DNA from 2 places in the Bradyrhizobium sp. B097 genome. Region 2 is predicted to be linked to the other one. Evidence: riboswitches for the same ligand, from Rfam matches in the RefSeq annotation. Region 2 holds a riboswitch; the other holds the start of a gene.

Region 1 (8,916 bases), 2.2 Mb from region 2:
TCACCGAGCCCAACCGGGTCGGCCGCGCCATGGTCTGGCCGATCAAGAGCTACATGGGCGTGACGATCCGTTGCTTCATGCCTGGCAGCATGACGTAGCGGACCGGTCTTCGCTCATACGTATTTCTGGTCGCGCTCGAGCAGTTCGATCGAGATGCCCTGCGGCCCGCGGATGAAGCAGATCCGCACGCCGGGGCGGATCGTGGTCGGCTCCTTGGTGAACTCGACGCCCTTGGCCTTGATCTCGGCCGCGACCGCGTCGATGTCCTTCACGGCCAGGCCGAAATGATCGAGCCCCTGATACGGCGCCACCGGCGGGGCGTTGACGCCGTCGCCTTGCGTCACCTCCGCGATGAACACCTTGGCGCCGCCGAGCTGGACGTCGATGCGGCCGGGGCCGCGGATGATCTCGCCGCCGAGAATGTCGCGCAGCCAGGTCGCGGTGGCCTCGGGATCAAGACTGCGCAGATGGACGTGGTCCCAGGTGACGACAGGCATTGCGATCTCCATGTTGTTCTCGCGCGCTTGAGGGTGCGGCACTCGCTCTCGGGCGGCGCAAATCTAACGAGCGGTCTGTTGGGATACCATCCCTCCGTGATGCCAGCCGCAAGATTGTCGTCCCGGAATGAAACCATTCCGGCCGTCGGTGATTGTTCTCGCGTGGCCGCTCGACCTGCGGCCGTCCCGGATGCCGCATGCTGCGATGCCTGCGGCTTCCGTGCTGGGTGGCGGCTTGATCGGGCGTCGAGGGTGAGGGCATGACGATGCGGATCGGCTTGGCGTCGTTTCGAAGGTTTACCGCCGGGCGTCTCGGTGAGGGCGGCCTTTACGTCAGCCTGCTGCTGTCGATCATCGCCGTCGCCGGAATTGCGGCGTGGTTCATGCTTCCCGAGCCGAGCGATGCCGGAGACCAGGATGTCTGGCCGGTGTCTTCCGCCGTCATCCGCACCGTGCAGGATGCATCGACCGGGGCGCAGCCGGGCCAGATCGCAAATCAAGCCGCAAAGGATGTGCCAGCCGCACCGGCAAGTGAACCGGCCACCGTCGGCGTGGCGACCGCCGCGCAGCCCGCCGAGGCGGCCAGAGCGTCCGAGCCGGGCACCGGACGATCGCCGCTGGACCGGCTGCGGATCGCCTCGCAATCCTGGCGGCGCGGCGGGCTGGGTTCGAAGGTGCTGGTCACCCTGACGCTGCGCAACGCCAATGATTTCGCGGTGAAGGATATCGAGATCGCTTGCGCCTTCATCCGCGGCGACGGCAGCCCCGTGACCGAACGCAAGCGGCTGATTCCAGACACCATCGCCATGAAGAGCCGCAAGACCTACCCGCCGATGCTGATCGGGTTCGTAAATGTTAACGCAAACAAGGCGAGATGCACGGTCGTGACCGCCAGCCGCGCCTAGAGCACTTTCGGTTCTGATTTAATCAGAACCGAAGCTCTAGCTTCTTGTTTTGACGCGTTTTCTTCACGCGAACCGGTACCCACTTCGCTCGAAAACGCTCCAAACCCTGCATCCCGAAAAAGTGACCGGGAATTGACTTGCCGGGTGAACCGTAACGGCCAGGCAGGAACTAACTAATAAGCCGACCGTTAGAGAACGACCCGGAAGCGCAGGATGGCGTCTGTCCGGGTGATCATGCGCAGACGATGAATTCGTTGCGCGATGACAAGATGTCGTCGCGTCGAGTTGAACCGCGCCCGTAGCGCGGGGGGAGCTACCAAAATGCCTGTGGCGCGTTATTTCCTGTTCGTTGGTGGCGTGCTGCTCGCGCTGCTCTTTGTCGTCAATGCCATCGTACCGCAGGAGGCCGTGGTCGCCAGCCAGGGCCTGTCGTCGCCCGGCGTCGACAGCAAGACCATGGTACGCATCAAGTCGACCCAGAAACTGCCGGAGCGGGTGGTGTACGACACCAACCTGCCGACCATCGTTCCGTCGCAGGTGAACGCGGTCGCCGCAGCGACCCCGGCGGCTGCCAGCGATGCGTCGGCGCAGGCCCGCGTGCGTGACACGTTCGCCCAGTTCATTCCGCCTGAGAAGGCTGACGCGCGCAAGGGGCCGGTCGTGGCCGAGGCGAAGCCGGCCGAGCAGCCGGTGCAGGCGCCGAAGAAGCGCAAGATTGCGCGCAGCCATGTCCATTCCCAGCAGCCGATGCGGCTGGCCCAGCCCGGCATGTATCAGCCGTACCGTGTCGCGCAGCAGCAGCCGCGCATGGGCTTCTTCGGCGGCTTCGGTACCTGGTAGACCAGGACACGCCGCAATCGCAATCGATACGCCGCCGCAAACACTTGCGGCGGCATTTTCATGTCCGCGAGATCAGGCGAGCAACCGGTTGCGGGAAAGCGTCCCCGGTTGGCCGGAAACGGTTAGCGCGGCAGGCGCGGAATCTTGTCGGCGAAGCCGTTGTAGCAGGTCAGCCGCTCGTCCTCTTCCTTGACGAACCGGCACTCGGCGACGCCCTTGGCAGGGGCGGCCTTCGGCTTGGGCTGCGGCTTGAAGATCTCGTCGTAGCACATCAGCCGCTCCTTGGTGGCGTCGTCGATGTCCTGGCAGGCCTGGAGCTTCTGCGCCACCGACTGAGGCTTGCCGGGTGCTGCGGCCTTCTCGCCCTTCTTGGCCGCCGATTTCTTGCCGACCTGGACCAGCGGCTTGTCGCCGACCATCGGTTGTGGGGCCGCTGCCGGCTTGTCGGCGGCGGGGGGTGGTGTGGTGGCTGGAGCGGTGCCTTGGGCAAGCGCGGCAGCCGGGCAGAGGAGCGCCAGCGCGAGGATGATATGTCTCATGGTGAAAATGTCCGAAGTGGCGTGATGACCGGAAGGATGGCGCCGGGGATCGGAAAAGCCCGGCAAGCGCCGAGGCTTATCGCAAGTTCTGCCCGAATCCTACCCCCGGCGGGGGCCCGCCCGGCACCGATCCACCGGCAAAAACAGGGGCAATTCCTCGCCGGTTCGCCGCAAGGGAGCGTGATTTGCGTTTGCCGGGCCGGGCGGCTATGACGGCGCCATCTGCGCGACTGGCGCTTGGATGGACCACCATCGGGGAGCGCAGAGACTGAACGCCGCGCGCCTGGGCACCGCTTCGAAACGGAGGTGCCATGACGGCGAACATTCTTGATGGGCATGCACATGCCCAAATTGTCATCGACAAGCTTGCGAGCGAACTGGACCGGCTGCCCCGCGCGCCCGGGCTCACGGTCGTGCTGGTTGGCTATGACCCGGCGAGCCAGATCTACGTACAGAGCAAGGTCAGGATGGCCGAGCAGCTTGGTCTGCGCGGCGAGGTCGAACGCCTGCCGGATGACGCCAGCGAGGCCGATCTGCTCGCCAGGATCGACGCGCTCAACGCACGCGACGATATCGACGGCATCCTGATCCAGCTGCCGCTGCCGGCGCATATCGACGCCTTGCGCGTGATGGCGGCAGTCGATCCCGCGAAGGATGTCGACGGCCTGCATGCGTTGAACGCAGGCCGGCTGTTTCACGGCGACGATGCCTTGGTGCCGTGCACGCCGCTCGGCTGTCTCCGGCTGATCAAGTCGATCCGGCCTGACCTCACCGGCGCTCATGCCGTGGTAATCGGCAGTTCCAACATCGTTGGCAAGCCGATGGCCGCGCTGTTGCTGCAGGAGCAGGCGACCGTGACGCAGACCCACATCCACACCCGCGGCATCAGCAAGATCTGCCGCCAGGCCGATATCCTGGTCAGCGCGGTGGGGAAGGCTGGGCTCGTGCGCGGCGACTGGATCAAGCCGCAGGCCATCGTGATCGACGTCGGCACCACGCGGGTCGAGAAGCCGGACGGCGGCTACGCGGTGTGCGGCGACGTCTTCTTCGACGAAGCGGTGCAGGTCGCCGGCGCGATCACGCCGGTGCCGCGCGGCGTCGGCCCGATGACGATCGCCTGCCTGATGGAGAACACCGTGAAGGCCGCAAAGGCGAGGGCAGCGCGGCTGCAATAGCCGCGGGGAGCCTGCAGCGAGACGCGAGCGGCCGGCGCCGCGCGCGTCTCGTCTTTGCGCACGAAGTCCGGCGCGCGAAGGACATGACGCCGGAGGTCATGGAAAGCCTGCAGCATTGGTCTATCGTCGCGCGACAGAACGGAGGCGCGCGATGCTGTATGCGGAAGATCCCACCGAGGGCCAGACATTCCAGCTTGGTACCTACACGATCGGCGAAGCCGAGATCCTTGAGTTCGCCGGCAAATATGATCCGGTGCCGATCCATACCGATCCTGTTGCAGCTGCGGCGGGCCCGTTCGGCGGCCTGATCGCAAGCGGCTTCAACACCATTGCGATCTATCAGCGGCTCGTCGTGGAGGCGATCTGGACCAAGGTGGCGGGCATCGTCGGGCGGAGCTTCGAGATCCGCTTGCCGAGCCCGGTTCGCCCGGGCGCCACGCTCACCGGCCAATCCCGGATCCAGAAAATCACCATCAGGCCGGAGCGGCGCGACGCCGTCGTGATCTTCAAGACGGAGCTTGTCAACGACGAGCAGCGTCCGGTTCTTGTCCTGGTGCTCGATGCGCTGATCCGCATGCGGCCGGCGGAGCAGACGTAACCCAGCCCGGATCAATCTGGCCGCCCGGCACTGCTGCGGCTACCATGGCAAGCCTGCGCCGGACTGCAGCCTATCAGTGGCGTCGCCCTGATATGGCCGGGCGGCAAATTCGTCGATGCGGTGCAAGCCGGATGGTATGGGCGTGAAGCGCAGCAAGCAGACGCGGGGCGAGATCGAAGCCAAACAGCGCAAAGCTGAGGAATGGCGTCGCACGCTGGCACAACGCGCCGCCGAACGGCAGCGCTTGCGCGACTACAAGATCGCGCTGGCGCGCGACGAGGTTCCGGTGGTCACGAGCCAGCTCGCGCCGACGAACAGCTATTCGACTCCTGATTTCGTCGAACGCGGAACCTATCGGCCCGAGCCGTTCGTCTGCAAGGATTGCGGCGTTGCCGAGGTGTGGACGCCGTTGCAGCAGAAATGGTGGTACGAGACCGCCAAGGGCGACGTGTTCACCAAGGCCGTGGCCTGCCGGGCCTGCCGCACCCGGGCGCGCGCACGCAAATCCGCCGCGCGCCGCGTGCATCTGGCAGGGCTCGCCAGGAAGAAGCCTTCCGCCTCGTAGAGAGTGGGCATGCCCAGCGTCGTGCCACACACACACACACACACAGCGATGGATGTGGAACCCGCGCGCACGCGGTCAATGCGTCGCGCGTGCGGAACGTTTCGTTGCCTGATCGGTTCGAGACTTCGAAGCCCCCGGCGAGGGGTGCGGGCGGGGAGGAAGCAGCCAGGGAAACATCCAAGGCCGGAACCAACAAAGAAGGAGCAGCGGATGAAGCTTAATTCCACGCAAGTCAAGCAGACCATGACGCAATTGAACGCGCAGGTGCTTCCGGATGATCATCCGGCGGTGGCGCAGCTGAACAGCGTGTTCGGCGAGCACACATTCTTCGTCGACACCACCGGGCTCAAGGTGCTCGAACCCGCCCAGACCTCCGACATGCCGGGGCAGACCGGCGAGGTGGTGAGCCTAGCCGAGTGGAGCGATCCGGAGCTGACGTCGCTGCGGCCGCACGAGCCCGAACCGACCGGCGTGCTCATCACGCTTGAACCCAGCAAGCACTGAAGCGAAACGCGATCACACAAAGAGATTGGAGCATGATCCGATTCAATCGGATCGTGCTTCTGAGTGCCGCATCGGACGGCACCGCAATCGGCCTTCTTGATGGCGACAGTCTCCAACGTCACATCAAGAGGTGCCAAAAGTCACATGGCAAATCAGCATCGCCTGCGTATGCATCGGTTCGAGATGGGTACCCGGGCGGTGAGGGGCAGATGGGGATCGTGCGACGCTGGAGCTCTGACGAGGACGAGAAGCTCAGAGAACTCGCCCGGGCCGGCAAGAATGCTCTCGAGATCAGCAACGAACTGACCCGCAGCGCGTCGGCCGTGCGCCGGCGCGCCGAGGTGCTGTCGGTCCTGATCATGGCAAAGGCGTTTCGCGCGCGCCCCTCGCATGTCGCGACCCATCTGGAGCGGGTCGCGATCGACGCGATCCGGCATCGCCGGCCGTTTCCCGCGGGCGTCGGCCCGAGCACCATCGCTGGAATGATCGAGAAGGGCTGGATCCTGCCGGAGATGGGGCGGAAATATCGCGTCACCGATGCCGGCGTGGAGGCCGTGCGTCGGAAGATCCCGAGCGGGTGAGACGGGCGGCGGCAAGACGGGCCATGGATGGACGCGCGATCAGCGCGGCGGGATGCAAGATTCTCCGCCCGGGAAGGGCGCTCGCGCCGTTGAAGGAGGAGGAGACTTGCCGCCAGCGCTCTCCCGTCCGTCCAACCCTCGCCCGATCGCACCGATGCTCAACGTCCAGCAAGCTCCAGAAGACCGATACCAGCGTTTCGCCGACCTTGCGCCGTTCGTGCGTGAAGCGATCAGCACCATCGCCGCATTGACGCCGTCTCAGCGGCTCGATGTGGAATTCCTCGAACGTGAGTTCATCCCTGCGCTGGGGCTCAATGACGAACTGCTTCACGAGCAGCCGCCGGAGCTTGCGCCGAGCTTCGGCAAGGGCCTCCACCTCTGGCAGTATCCGAGCAGCTTGCGCCGTATCTGGCCTGGCTCGCGCGCAACGCGTCCGGCATTTCCTCCTATATGGAAATCGGATGCCGCTGGGGCGGCATGTTCATCCTGGTTTCGGAGTGGCTGAGGCACAGCGGCGCCGACCTGAAGACCGTGATCGCGCTCGATCCAATCGCGCCGACGCCCTTCATCGCGACCTATTTCGAACTGCTGCAGGAGCAGGCTTCTATCGAGCCGGTCTATCTCCAGGCTTATTCGACTTCACCTCTAGCGGGTGCCCATGTCGATCGGCTGAAGCCCGACTTCGTCTTCATCGACGGCGATCACAGCCTGCGCGGTGCGATGCAGGATCACCTGCTGGTGCGCTCCCACGCCAGCATCATCGTACATCATGACATCCACTCCCAGGCCTGTCCGGATACGACGCTGCTCTGGAAAGCACTGAAGGAATTCGAAGCACCTGGCTTCGATGCGTTCGAATTCACCAGCCAGTATTCGTCGGTGAACGGCTCGTTCCTCGGCATCGGCGCGATGAAGCGGCGGCAAGCCTGAGCTGTTGCCCTAACCGGCGCGCGGCGCCGAAGCTGACGCACCGTTGATCGCACGCGGCGAGGGTCGGCGCGTCTCCAGGTACGAATTGCCCCAGACCCACAGCGACCGGATGACGGGCTCGAGCGAACGTCCGAGCGGCGTCAGCGAATATTCGACGCGCAGCGGCACCTCCGGATAGATCTCGCGGTGGATCAGGCCCGCGGTCTCGAGCTCGCGAAGTTGCCGCGTCAGCATGCGTTGCGAAATCCGCGACAGCCGCCGCCCGAGTTCGTTGAAGCGGATGGTGTCGCCGAGCAGGTGGTAGAGGATCACGGCTTTCCACTTGCCGTCGATCAGATCGAGCGTCGCCTCGACGGGGCAGCCGACCGCGCAGTCATAGCTCTTCGCATCAAGCCCCTTCATGGTTCACTCCCTGATACTACCGGACATTCCTGTGCGTAATTGTCAGCGCCCAAATTAGCGCGCAACGTCGATCCCGCAAAGCCGAACCTTGCCGATCAAGGCCGGTCCGGTGCGCAACGACACACCAACGATAACAGGGAGGGGACCCGCGTGAAGCGAGGGATTTTGTTGATCGCCGCGATGACGGCGAACGTAATGCTATCGAGCGCGCGTGCGGATGAGGCGGTTCGCGCCGAAATCGTGGCGCGGTTGCCCGAGTCGGTCGGCAACATCGCCATCACGCCGGATAACCAGCTCATCTTCAGCCATCACCCATTCTTCAGCCCCGAGATCAGGGTCGCCAGGCTAACGTCGCCGACGACGTCGCAGCCATTTCCAAGCGCGGAGTGGAATACGCCCCGGAAAGGCACCGACCAGTATCTCGACAACGTGCTCGGGCTTCGCTCGGACGAGAATGGCGTGGTGTGGATCATCGACATGGGATTCCGCACCAACATCACGCCCAAGCTGGTGGGATGGAATACCCGCAGCGACCGGCTCGAGCGCATCTACTACATGCCCGATCCGGTGACGCGGCCGGGCTCGCAGCCGCAGGACATCGTGATCGACCAGAAGCATCGCAAGTTCTACATCGCCGACGAGAACATCGGTCCCGGTGGCGACGGATCGCATGCCGCGATCATCGTCATCGACATGGATACCGGGCGCGCCAGGCGCGTGCTTGACGGCGACCGCTCCACGATTCCCGAGGACCTGCCGATCACTGTGGACGGCAAGGATCTCACCGTGTCGGGCAAGGACGGCAAGCCGTCCATCATCAAGGTCGGCTGCGACGGCATCACCATGGATGTCAGGTCGGAATGGGTCTATTTCGCGCCGCTCAGCGGCCGCTCGATCTATCGCGTGCGCGTGGCCGATCTCAATGACGAGAAGCTGACGCCGGCCGAGCTCAGCGCCAAGGTCGAGCGCTACTCAGACAAGCCGAACAATGGCGGGCTCTCGATCGACTATGCCGGCAATCTCTATCTCACCGCGGTCGAGAGCAAGTCGGTGGGCGTCGTCGGGACCGATCGCAAGTACCGCACCTATCTGAGCGATGCGGAGATGGTGTGGCCTGACGGAATCACGGCCTCTTCGGATGGCTACATGTACGTGTCGGCATCGCAAATCTCTGCGGCGGCAATGTTCCACGGCGGCAAGGGCGAGAACAAGGCCCCATATCTGATCTATCGCTTCAAGCCGCTTGCGGCAGGCTACGTCTCACGATGACCGCGCATCGCGCGTGCTTACGACGATCGCCCGGCCTGCTTGCAGGCCGGGCGAGACCTGCAATCACGCATTCGCCGGCCGGTCGCCGAGATTGAGCTTGCTCCTGTCGCC
Region 2 (8,916 bases):
CGCGTGCAAGCATTGACGGCGAGGCGGGACCGGTTCGGTCCCGCCTCTGTTTTCTTCGGATGGACCAATGTTCGGTAAATTGATGATGTGCGGCGCCGCGCTGCTTTTGATGGTGGCGCAAGCGCGCGCGGAGACGATCGAGGAGAAGGCGCAGGTCTGCACCGGTTGCCACGGCGAGGACGGCAAGCCCGTCGACAAGACCATTCCGACGATCTGGGGCCAGCAGGCCGGCTATCTCTATATCCAGCTGCGCGATTTCAAGCGCGGCGATCGCAAGAGCGAGATCATGCAGCCGATCGCGACCCAATTCGAGCGCGACGACATGCTGGCGATCGCGGAATATTTCTCGCAGAAGCCATGGCCGAATCTCGGCCAGCCCAGCGCGCCCAAGGACGTCGCAGCGAAGGCGCTCAGCGCCAGCGCTTCGGTCGGTTGCCCGGCCTGCCACCTCGATCGGTTCCAGGGCGACGGCACGGTGCCGCGGCTCGCCGGGATGGGACGGGACTACCTCGCGAAAACCATCGCCGATTTCCGCACCCGCGCGCGCGGCAACAATCCCGGCATGTCGGACCTGATGCTGGCGACCTCGCCCGACGACCTCACCGCGCTGGTGGATTATCTGGCGGGGCTTTAGCGGCGGGCAAGCTCAGCCTCACGCGAGCGCAGGGCTATCGCATATGTGTTCTTGGCGGTCGAGGTCGGACGCCGGCGCCCGATCCCGTTCTGTGCGTCTGCGCGCCAAGTTGCGGTTGCTGGCGTAGAGCCGATCAGTTCGGTCGAGACCTGGACACCACGCCTGGAACAGGAAAGGCTCGGCACATCTCGATGCACTCCGACCTGAGACGCGCGAGGACCGCATCGTCTCCGTTCGCCTGCAGAGCCCCCGCAATGAACTCGGCGATGCGGCGCATTTCGGGGTCTCCCATGCCGCGCGTGGTCGCCGCCGGTGTCCCAAGGCGAATACCGCTTGGCCTGAGCGGCGGGCGCGGATCGTCTGGAATAACCTGCTTGTTTGTCGTGATGGCGATGGCATCGAGCACGTCCTCGGCTGCTCGCCCGTCCAATCCGACGGATGCGACCGTATCGACGACCATCATGTGATTATCCGTCCCGTCCGTGACCAGCTTCATCCTGCGTTCCATCAGCGCGCCGGCAAGAACCTTCGCGTTGCGCAGAACCTGTCGCGCGTAAACCTGGAAATCCGAGGTCGCCGCCTTCTTGAGCGTCACGGCAATCCCGGCCACGACGTTCATGTGAGGTCCGCCCTGCAAACCTGGAAAGACGGAAGCATCGATCCGACCGGCATTCTCCTTCCGGCATAGGATGATCCCGCCGCGGGGGCCGCGCAGTGTCTTGTGGGATGTCGTCGTCATGATGTCGAAGCCGGCATCAAGCGGATTGCGCATGACATTAGCGGCAACCAATCCGCCATAGTGGCTCACGTCAGCCATCGTGAGCGCGCCGACTTCGTCGGCGATACTCTTGAACGCCGCATAGTCCAGGTCGCGCGGATAGGAGCTGTAGCCGCACAACACCATCTTCGGACGTGCTTCACGCGCAATCGCGCGCAATTCATCGAAATCGATCGCGCCGTTTGACGGGGCCGTCTTGTAGCGAACGAAGTTGAACAAGCGCCCCATGTGGGACACTGGCGCGCCGTGGGTGAGATGACCGCCGTGGGACAGATCCATGGCGAGAATCGTGTCGCCAGGCTGCAATAGGCCGAGATAGACGGCCTGATTCATCGGTGATCCGGAAAGCGGCTGAACGTTGGCGTGCTCGGCACGAAAAAGCGAGCAGGCCCGCTGGCGTGCGAGGTTCTCGATGCTGTCGGTATACTGCTGGCCGCCGTAGTACCTGCGTCCCGGATATCCCTCGGAGTATTTATTGGTGAAGACCGATCCGAGCAGCTCAAGCACCTCCGGGTAGGTGTAATTCTCGGACGGAATCAGTTCGACGCCGTCCTGTTGACGACGCTCTTCCCCTATAAGGGCGGCAGCGATCTCTTGATCGTTGATGGACAGTTCGTTGCGAAATGACGGCATGCTCGGGCTCCTCAACACGCTGTTTTTCCAGCAGATTGGTTGCCCAGGCGATCGGCGTTGGAACCCTTCGCGCTTCCCCGTGGTCGATTCCACGTTAGCTCGCCAGTCGCGCGATAGGACGAATGAGCACGGAGACTCTTCGTAGAGAAAAATTTAGCCCACCTGCGGACCTTTCGCAACTCATGAGTCCATCGCGCGCATGCCTCAGCGCGGCGTCAGCTCCTCGCGCAGCGCCGACAGGATGGTGAGATCGGCGGCGTGCTTGCCGGCCTTGTCGGCCAGCGCCGCATCGGCGCCGTGGGCCAGCAACGCTTTCGCGATCGCCGGATGGTTGCCCTCGGCGGCGATCATCAGCGCCGTGCGTCCCCGCGCATCGCGATCGTCGACCCTGGCGCCTGCGTCCAGGAGATACGCGACGACCTCGAGCGCCTGTGCCTCCGGCACGGTCTCGTCCGGTCCAGCCGCCCACATCAGGAGCGTGAGATCGTTGGCGTAGCGCGCGTTGATGTCGATATCGAGCGCGAGCAACTGCTTGACGATGCCGATCTGGCCGCCGGCGGCCGCGTACACGATCGGTGGCTTGCCGGTGTCGTCAGCCTTGCGGCCGTCGGCGCCGTGCGCCAGCAGCATGCGCACCACCATGTCGCGGCCGGCATAGGCGGCGGCCGCGACTGGGGAAGCACCGCTGCGCCCAGTGAGATTGACGTCGGCGCCGCGGTCGATCAGCCGCTGCACGATCGCGACATGGCCGCGCTCGGCCGCAAGATACAGCGCGGTCGATCCCGCGAGGTTGCGGGCATCGACCGGCGCGCCACGGGCCAGCAGCAGGTCGATCATGTCGAGATGGCCGGAGCGGGCGGCGTGGCTCAGCGGCCTTGCACCGAGCCGGTCCCGCGCATCGACCGAGGCGCCGCCATCGAGCAGCGCGGTGGCGAGGTTGACGCAATCGGCATTGGCCGCCGCGAACAAGGTCAGCGAGATCTCGACTGCGCTGAGCTGCGCCTTGTCGGTTTCGTATTTGCGGATCAGCTCGCGGCACCGCGCCGGGTCGGCCGCCGCGAGGCTGGTGTGGGTACTGCCGGCAACCAACAGCGCGGCGAGGGCGATGCGGCGATACAAGACGTGTCCTCCGTATGGCTTGCTATCAGCATCGCCATTCGGATTGAGCGTCGCATGATCCTTGGTTGCTGCCAAGCTGCCCGTCGATTTTCAAGCCGCGCAGGGATGTCGCGCCGCGCAGCGCCGTTGCGCCGCGCGGCGTTGTGCGGCTCTAGCCGGTCTGTCCGGTGCTCGCATTGGCAACGGCGCGCGCGACATTGGCGATCACCTCGTTGCACTTCTCCATCGGAGCGCTTGCCCCGGTCAGGTAGACCGTCACCACGATCGGCTTGCGGCCGGGCGGCCAGAACACGCCAATATCGTTATAGGTGCCGCGCTCGCCGGTGCCGGTCTTGTCGCCAACCCGCCAGTCGCGCGGCACGCCGGCGCGCAGCCTCGTGTCGCCAGTCTTGTTGGCGACCATCCAGTCCACGAGTTTCTGGCGCGAGGCGGCCTGCAGGACATCGCCGATCACCACGCGCTGCAGATTCTTCAGCATCGCGACTGGGCTCGTCGTGTCGCGCGGATCACCCGGCACGGCTTCATTTAGCGCTACCTCCCAGCGATCGAGCCGGCTGACATTGTCGCCGATGGTGCGGAAGAAGCTGGTGAAGCCGGCAGGCCCGCCTATCTCGCGCAGCAGCAGGTTGGCAGCGGTATTGTCGCTGAGGGTAATGGCGGCCTCGCAGAGTTCGGACAGCGTCATGCTCGATCCGACGTGCTGCTTGGCCACCGGCGCATAGGCCAAGATATCCTTGGCCTCAACCTGCACGCGCTGGTCGAGGCTGGATTCGCCGCGGTCGACCCGGTGCAGCACCGCGGCCGAGGCCAGCGCCTTGAAGGTGCTGCACATCGGGAACCGCTCGTCACCGCGCTGGCTCGCGCGCAATCCGGTCTCCATGTCGAGCGCGGCGACGCCGAGCCGGCCGCTGGTCGCGAGCTCAATGCGCGCAAACTCCTCCTGCAGCCGCCGCGCCGGTTCGCCTGGTCCCGCCGCTGCGCTCTGTCCTGCCGCGGCGCTTGGCCGCGGCAAAGTGCAGGAAACCGCAAGGCCCAGCGCGCGCAATCCGAATGTCCGTCTCGTCAGCATCTCTCGTCCCCGTTGGCGGCGCGAAACTGCCCAACGGCGTGACGGCGCACAAACAATCATTTATACAACGAGGCATGAGGAAAACTTGGTCATGACGCCGTGCGCCGGCATCTCCCGCTGAACGCATTGCGCGCCTTCGAGGCCTCCGCGCGGCTATTGAGCTTCACCCGCGCGGGCCTGGAATTGCGCGTGACGCAAACCGCGATCAGCCATCAGGTCAAGCAGCTCGAGGATCTCTTGGGCGCGAGCCTGTTCCGCCGCCTGCCGCGCGGGCTGGTGCTCACCGACGAAGGGCTGGCGCTGCTGCCGGTGCTATCAGACGCGCTCGACCGGATCGGTGCCGCGATCGATCGCATCGAAGCCAAAGGCACGCGCGAGGTCGTCACCGTCGGCTGCGTCACGACGTTTGCGACCGGGTGGCTGCTGCAACGGGTCGATCGCTTCAAGCGCGCGCATCCCTATATCGACCTGCGTCTGCTCACCAACAACAACCGCGTCGACATTGCGGGCGACGGGCTCGATCTTGCGCTGCGCTTCGGCGACGGCTCCTGGCACGGCACCGAGGCGATCCATCTGTTGTCCGCGCCGCTCTCGCCGGTGTGCTGCGCCGACGTGGCGGGCCGGCTGCGCAAGCCGTCCGATCTCGCGCAGGAGTTCTTGCTGCGCTCCTACCGCGCCGAGGAATGGCCGCTGTGGTTTGCGGTGGCGGGCGCGCCCTGCCCCAAGATTCAGGGACCGATCTTCGACAGTTCGGTCGCGATGGCCGAGGCGGCTGCGCGCGGCGTCGGCGTCGGCCTCGTGCCGATCGCAATGTTCAACAACGAGTTGACCTCAGGCCGGCTGGTGCGGCCGTTCGCGGCCGAAGTGCCGGCGGGGTCCTATTGGCTGACCTGGCTGAAGTCGCGCGAGGTGACGCCCGGCATGCGCGCCTTCCGCGACTGGCTGCTCGACACGCTGCGGGCGGAGGTGAGTGAGGTGGAGGAGGTGAGGGATGCGCCACAGGTGCCTGCCGCACGGCCCAAGCCGAAAGCCAAAGCTAAAGCGCAGGTCAAGACAAAGGCCGTGAAGAAGCGGCGGTGAGCAAGGGCTTTTGCCCCGTCATCCTGAGGTGCGAGCCCTTGCGAGCCTCGAAGGATGCACGGCCACCAGTCGGGCCGTCGACCCTTCGAGGGCCGCTGAAGAAGCGGCCACCTCAGGGTGACGGTGAGGGAGCAGACGCGCGTCGGCAGTTCGGCAGTGCCTGCGTTTCAGCCCTACGCCAGATGGCACGCCACAGAATGCCCGTTGCTGCCTTCGCGCAGCTCCGGCGCGGTGTGGCGGCAGCGCTCTTCGGCGATTGGGCAGCGGGTGTGGAAGTGGCAGCCCTTGGGTGGATTCATCGGGCTCGGCACGTCGCCCTTGAGTCGGATGCGCAGCTTCTTCGCCTTGGGATCGGCCACCGGCACCGCCGAGAGCAGCGCCTTGGTGTAGGGATGCTGCGGATTGCGGTAGAGATCGCTGGCCTTGGCGAGCTCGACGATGCGGCCGAGATACATCACCGCGACGCGGTCGGAGATGTGCTCGACGACAGAGAGATCGTGGGCCACGAACAGATAGGTGAGGTTCAGCTCGGCCTGCAGATCCTCGAGCAGATTGATGACCTGGGCCTGGATCGAGACGTCGAGCGCCGACACCGGCTCGTCGCACACGATCAGCTTCGGCTCCAAGGTTAGCGCGCGGGCGATCGCGATGCGCTGGCGCTGGCCGCCGGAGAATTCATGCGGATAGCGCCGCATGTGCTCGGCCTTCAGCCCGACCTTGACCAGAAGGCGCGCGACGCGGTCCTCGCGCTCGCTGGCCGAGGTCACGAGGTTATGGATGATGAACGGCTCGGCGAGGATCGCGCCGACCGTCATGCGCGGATTGAGCGAGGCGAACGGGTCCTGGAAGACGAGCTGCATGTTGCGCCGCATGGCGCGCAGGTCGCCGCCGCCGAGCCCGATCACGTTCTGGCCGTCGAACACGACTTCGCCCGAGGTCGGCTCGATCAGCCGCAAGACGCAACGCCCGGTGGTCGACTTGCCGCAACCGGATTCGCCGACCAGCCCCAGCGTCTCGCCGCGGTTGACCGCAAACGACACGCCATCGACCGCATAGACCTGGCCGACCTCGCGCGAGAGGAGGCCGCCGAGCACCGGAAAGTGCTTCTTCAGATTGCTGACGCGCAGCAGCGGCTCGCTCATGACGCGTCTCCGAGGTGGCAGGCCATACGATGGCCGGGTGCGATCTCGCGCAGGCGCGGCTCCTGCTCGGTGCAGATGCTCATGGCGTGTTTGCAGCGGGAAGCAAACCGGCAGCCGGGCGGCGGGTTGATCAGGATCGGCACCGAGCCGCCGATCGCTTCCAGCCGGGTCTTGTGTTCGGCGTCGAGATCGATGCGCGGGATCGAGCGGATCAGGCCCTGGGTGTAGGGATGGCTCGGATTGCCGAACAATTCGTCGACCGGCGCCTCTTCCACCACCTTGCCGGCATACATCACGACGACGCGCTGCGCGGTCTCCGCGACCACGCCCATCGCGTGGGTGATCAGCATCACCGCCATGCCGAGGCGCTCCTTCATGTCCTGCAGCAGGTCGAGGATCTGCGCCTGGATGGTGACGTCGAGCGCGGTGGTCGGCTCATCCGCGATCACGAGCTTGGGCCGGCAGGCCAGCGCCATCGCGATCATCACGCGCTGCCGCATGCCGCCGGAGAACTGGTGCGGATAGTGATGCACGCGGCCCGCGGCGTTGGGGATCTGCACCAGCTGCAGCATCTCGATGGTGCGCTCGAGCGCCTGCTTCCTGGTCACCGCCTCGTGGCGGCGCAGGCTCTCGGCGATCTGCTCGCCGATCGTCAGCACCGGGTTGAGCGAGGTCATCGGCTCCTGAAAGATGAAGCCGATCTCCTTGGCCCTGATCTCGTCGAGCTGATGGCTGGTCAGCGGCGCCAGATCGCGGCCCTCGAACATGATCTCGCCTGCGACGATCTTGCCCGGCGGCATCGCGATCAGCTTCAGGATCGACATCGCGGTGACGGTCTTGCCGCAGCCGGATTCGCCGACCACGCAGAGCGTCTCGCCGCGGTTGATGCTGATGTCGACGCCGTCGACCGCCTGGACGATGCCGTCGTCGGTGGTGAAATGGGTTTTCAGGCCCTTGATGTCGAGCAGCGCCATCAGATCACCTTGCGCGCGTCGAGCGCGTCGCGCAGCCCGTCGCCGATGAAGTTGATGGCGACGACCGCGATGAAGATCGCGCCGCCCGGAAACAGCGCCCAGTGCGGACCGATATCGAGAAAGTCCTTGGCGTCATAGAGGATGCGGCCCCAGGTCGGCGTATCCGGCGGAAAGCCGAGGCCGAGGAACGACAGCGTCGATTCCGCGATGATCGCGGCGGCGACGTCGATCGTGCCGGCGATGATCACCGGTCCCAGCGCATTGGGCAGGATGTGACGCACCACCTGACGCACCGGGCTCGCGCCGAGCGCGCGCGCGGCCTCGACGAATTCCTTTTCGCGCAGCGACAGGAACTGGGCACGCACCAGACGGGCGACCGGCATCCAGCGCAGGCCGCCGATCACAAGCACGATCAGGATGAAGATGCCACCTTCCGGGCCGAACACAGCCTTGAGCCCGTCGCGGAACAGATAGATCAGCATCAAGAGCAGCGGCAGTTGCGGCAGCGACAGGAACAGGTCGGTCAGCCACATCAGCGCATAGCCGAGTGGGCCGCGCGACATGCCGGCGAGCGCGCCGATCAACGTGCCGACGAACACCGAGACCAGCATCGCGGCGAGGCCGACCGCGAGCGAGATGCGGCCGCCATAGATCATGCGGGCGAGCAGGTCCTGGCCGAGATCGTCGGTGCCGAACGGATGCGCCAGCGAGGGGCCCTGCATGCCTGCCACGACGTCGATGTCGCTCATCGAGACCCGCCAGACGAACGGGCCGATCACGACGGCTGCGATCAGCAGCAGCAGCAGGACGGCGCTGACCACGGCGGGCCTGTGCCGGCGGTAGCGCCGCCAGGTTTCGCGCCAGGGCGAGTAGCCGCGCCGCTCAGCGGAAGGAGATGCGAGGGTCAAGCCAGCCATAGAGGACATCTGCAATCAGGTTGAAGAGCACCACGAGACACGCGAACACGAAGGTCACGGCCATCACGACCGGCGTATCGTTGGCGAGGATGGACGAAATCAGCAGCGAGCCGATGCCGGGAATCCGGAAGATCTGCTCGGTGACGATGGCGCCGCCGAACACGGCAGGCATTTGAAGCGCAATGAGCGTGACGACCGGGATCATCGCATTGCGCATCACATGCTTGACGATCACCTTGGCCTGCCCGAGCCCCTTGGCGCGCGCGGTGGTGACATAGTCGAGCCGGATCACGTCGAGCATCGCCGAGCGCACGAAGCGGGTCATCGACGCCGCCTGGAACAGGCCGAGCACCATCACCGGCATGATGGCCTGACGGATCATCTCCAGCAGCCAGGGGATGCCGCTGCCGGGCACGTCGGTGTAGACGAAGGGCAGCCAGTCCAGCTTCACCGAGAACACCAGGATGAACAGGATGCCGGTGAAGAAGGTCGGTAGCGAGAAGCCGATGAAGGCGAAGGTGTTGGCGAGCTGGTCGAACAGCGAATAGGGCCGGGTGGCGGCATAGACGC

The links. Region 2 has a riboswitch for ZMP and ZTP ahead of glyA (serine hydroxymethyltransferase). Riboswitches for the same ligand answer to the same signal wherever they lie in the genome.
Region 1: another riboswitch for ZMP and ZTP. It lies ahead of AAFG07_RS18770 (tetrahydrofolate dehydrogenase/cyclohydrolase catalytic domain-containing protein); the one in region 2 lies ahead of glyA (serine hydroxymethyltransferase).

The regions. Positions count from the first base shown of each region.
Region 1 is NZ_CP152412.1:4,011,766-4,020,681, forward strand. Features, by position in the region: gene AAFG07_RS18745 (hypothetical protein) at 1-98, shown strand, start outside; gene AAFG07_RS18750 (VOC family protein) at 114-497, opposite strand; gene AAFG07_RS18755 (hypothetical protein) at 758-1,402, shown strand; gene AAFG07_RS18760 (hypothetical protein) at 1,724-2,242, shown strand; gene AAFG07_RS18765 (hypothetical protein) at 2,365-2,781, opposite strand; ZMP/ZTP riboswitch at 2,998-3,077, shown strand; gene AAFG07_RS18770 (tetrahydrofolate dehydrogenase/cyclohydrolase catalytic domain-containing protein) at 3,093-3,956, shown strand; gene AAFG07_RS18775 (MaoC/PaaZ C-terminal domain-containing protein) at 4,108-4,554, shown strand; gene AAFG07_RS18780 (zinc-ribbon domain containing protein) at 4,697-5,119, shown strand; gene AAFG07_RS18785 (hypothetical protein) at 5,330-5,623, shown strand; gene AAFG07_RS18790 (hypothetical protein) at 5,833-6,204, shown strand; gene AAFG07_RS18795 (hypothetical protein) at 6,359-6,709, shown strand; gene AAFG07_RS18800 (hypothetical protein) at 6,682-7,134, shown strand; gene AAFG07_RS18805 (helix-turn-helix domain-containing protein) at 7,144-7,536, opposite strand; gene AAFG07_RS18810 (L-dopachrome tautomerase-related protein) at 7,687-8,805, shown strand; gene AAFG07_RS18815 (alkane 1-monooxygenase) at 8,869-8,916, opposite strand, start outside.
Region 2 is NZ_CP152412.1:1,781,035-1,789,950, forward strand. Features, by position in the region: gene AAFG07_RS08205 (c-type cytochrome) at 68-634, shown strand; gene glyA (serine hydroxymethyltransferase) at 768-2,045, opposite strand; ZMP/ZTP riboswitch at 2,080-2,165, opposite strand; gene AAFG07_RS08215 (ankyrin repeat domain-containing protein) at 2,250-3,164, opposite strand; gene bla (class A beta-lactamase) at 3,316-4,233, opposite strand; gene AAFG07_RS08225 (LysR family transcriptional regulator) at 4,333-5,313, shown strand; gene AAFG07_RS08230 (dipeptide ABC transporter ATP-binding protein) at 5,487-6,455, opposite strand; gene AAFG07_RS08235 (ABC transporter ATP-binding protein) at 6,452-7,432, opposite strand; gene AAFG07_RS08240 (ABC transporter permease) at 7,429-8,346, opposite strand; gene AAFG07_RS08245 (ABC transporter permease) at 8,312-8,916, opposite strand, start outside.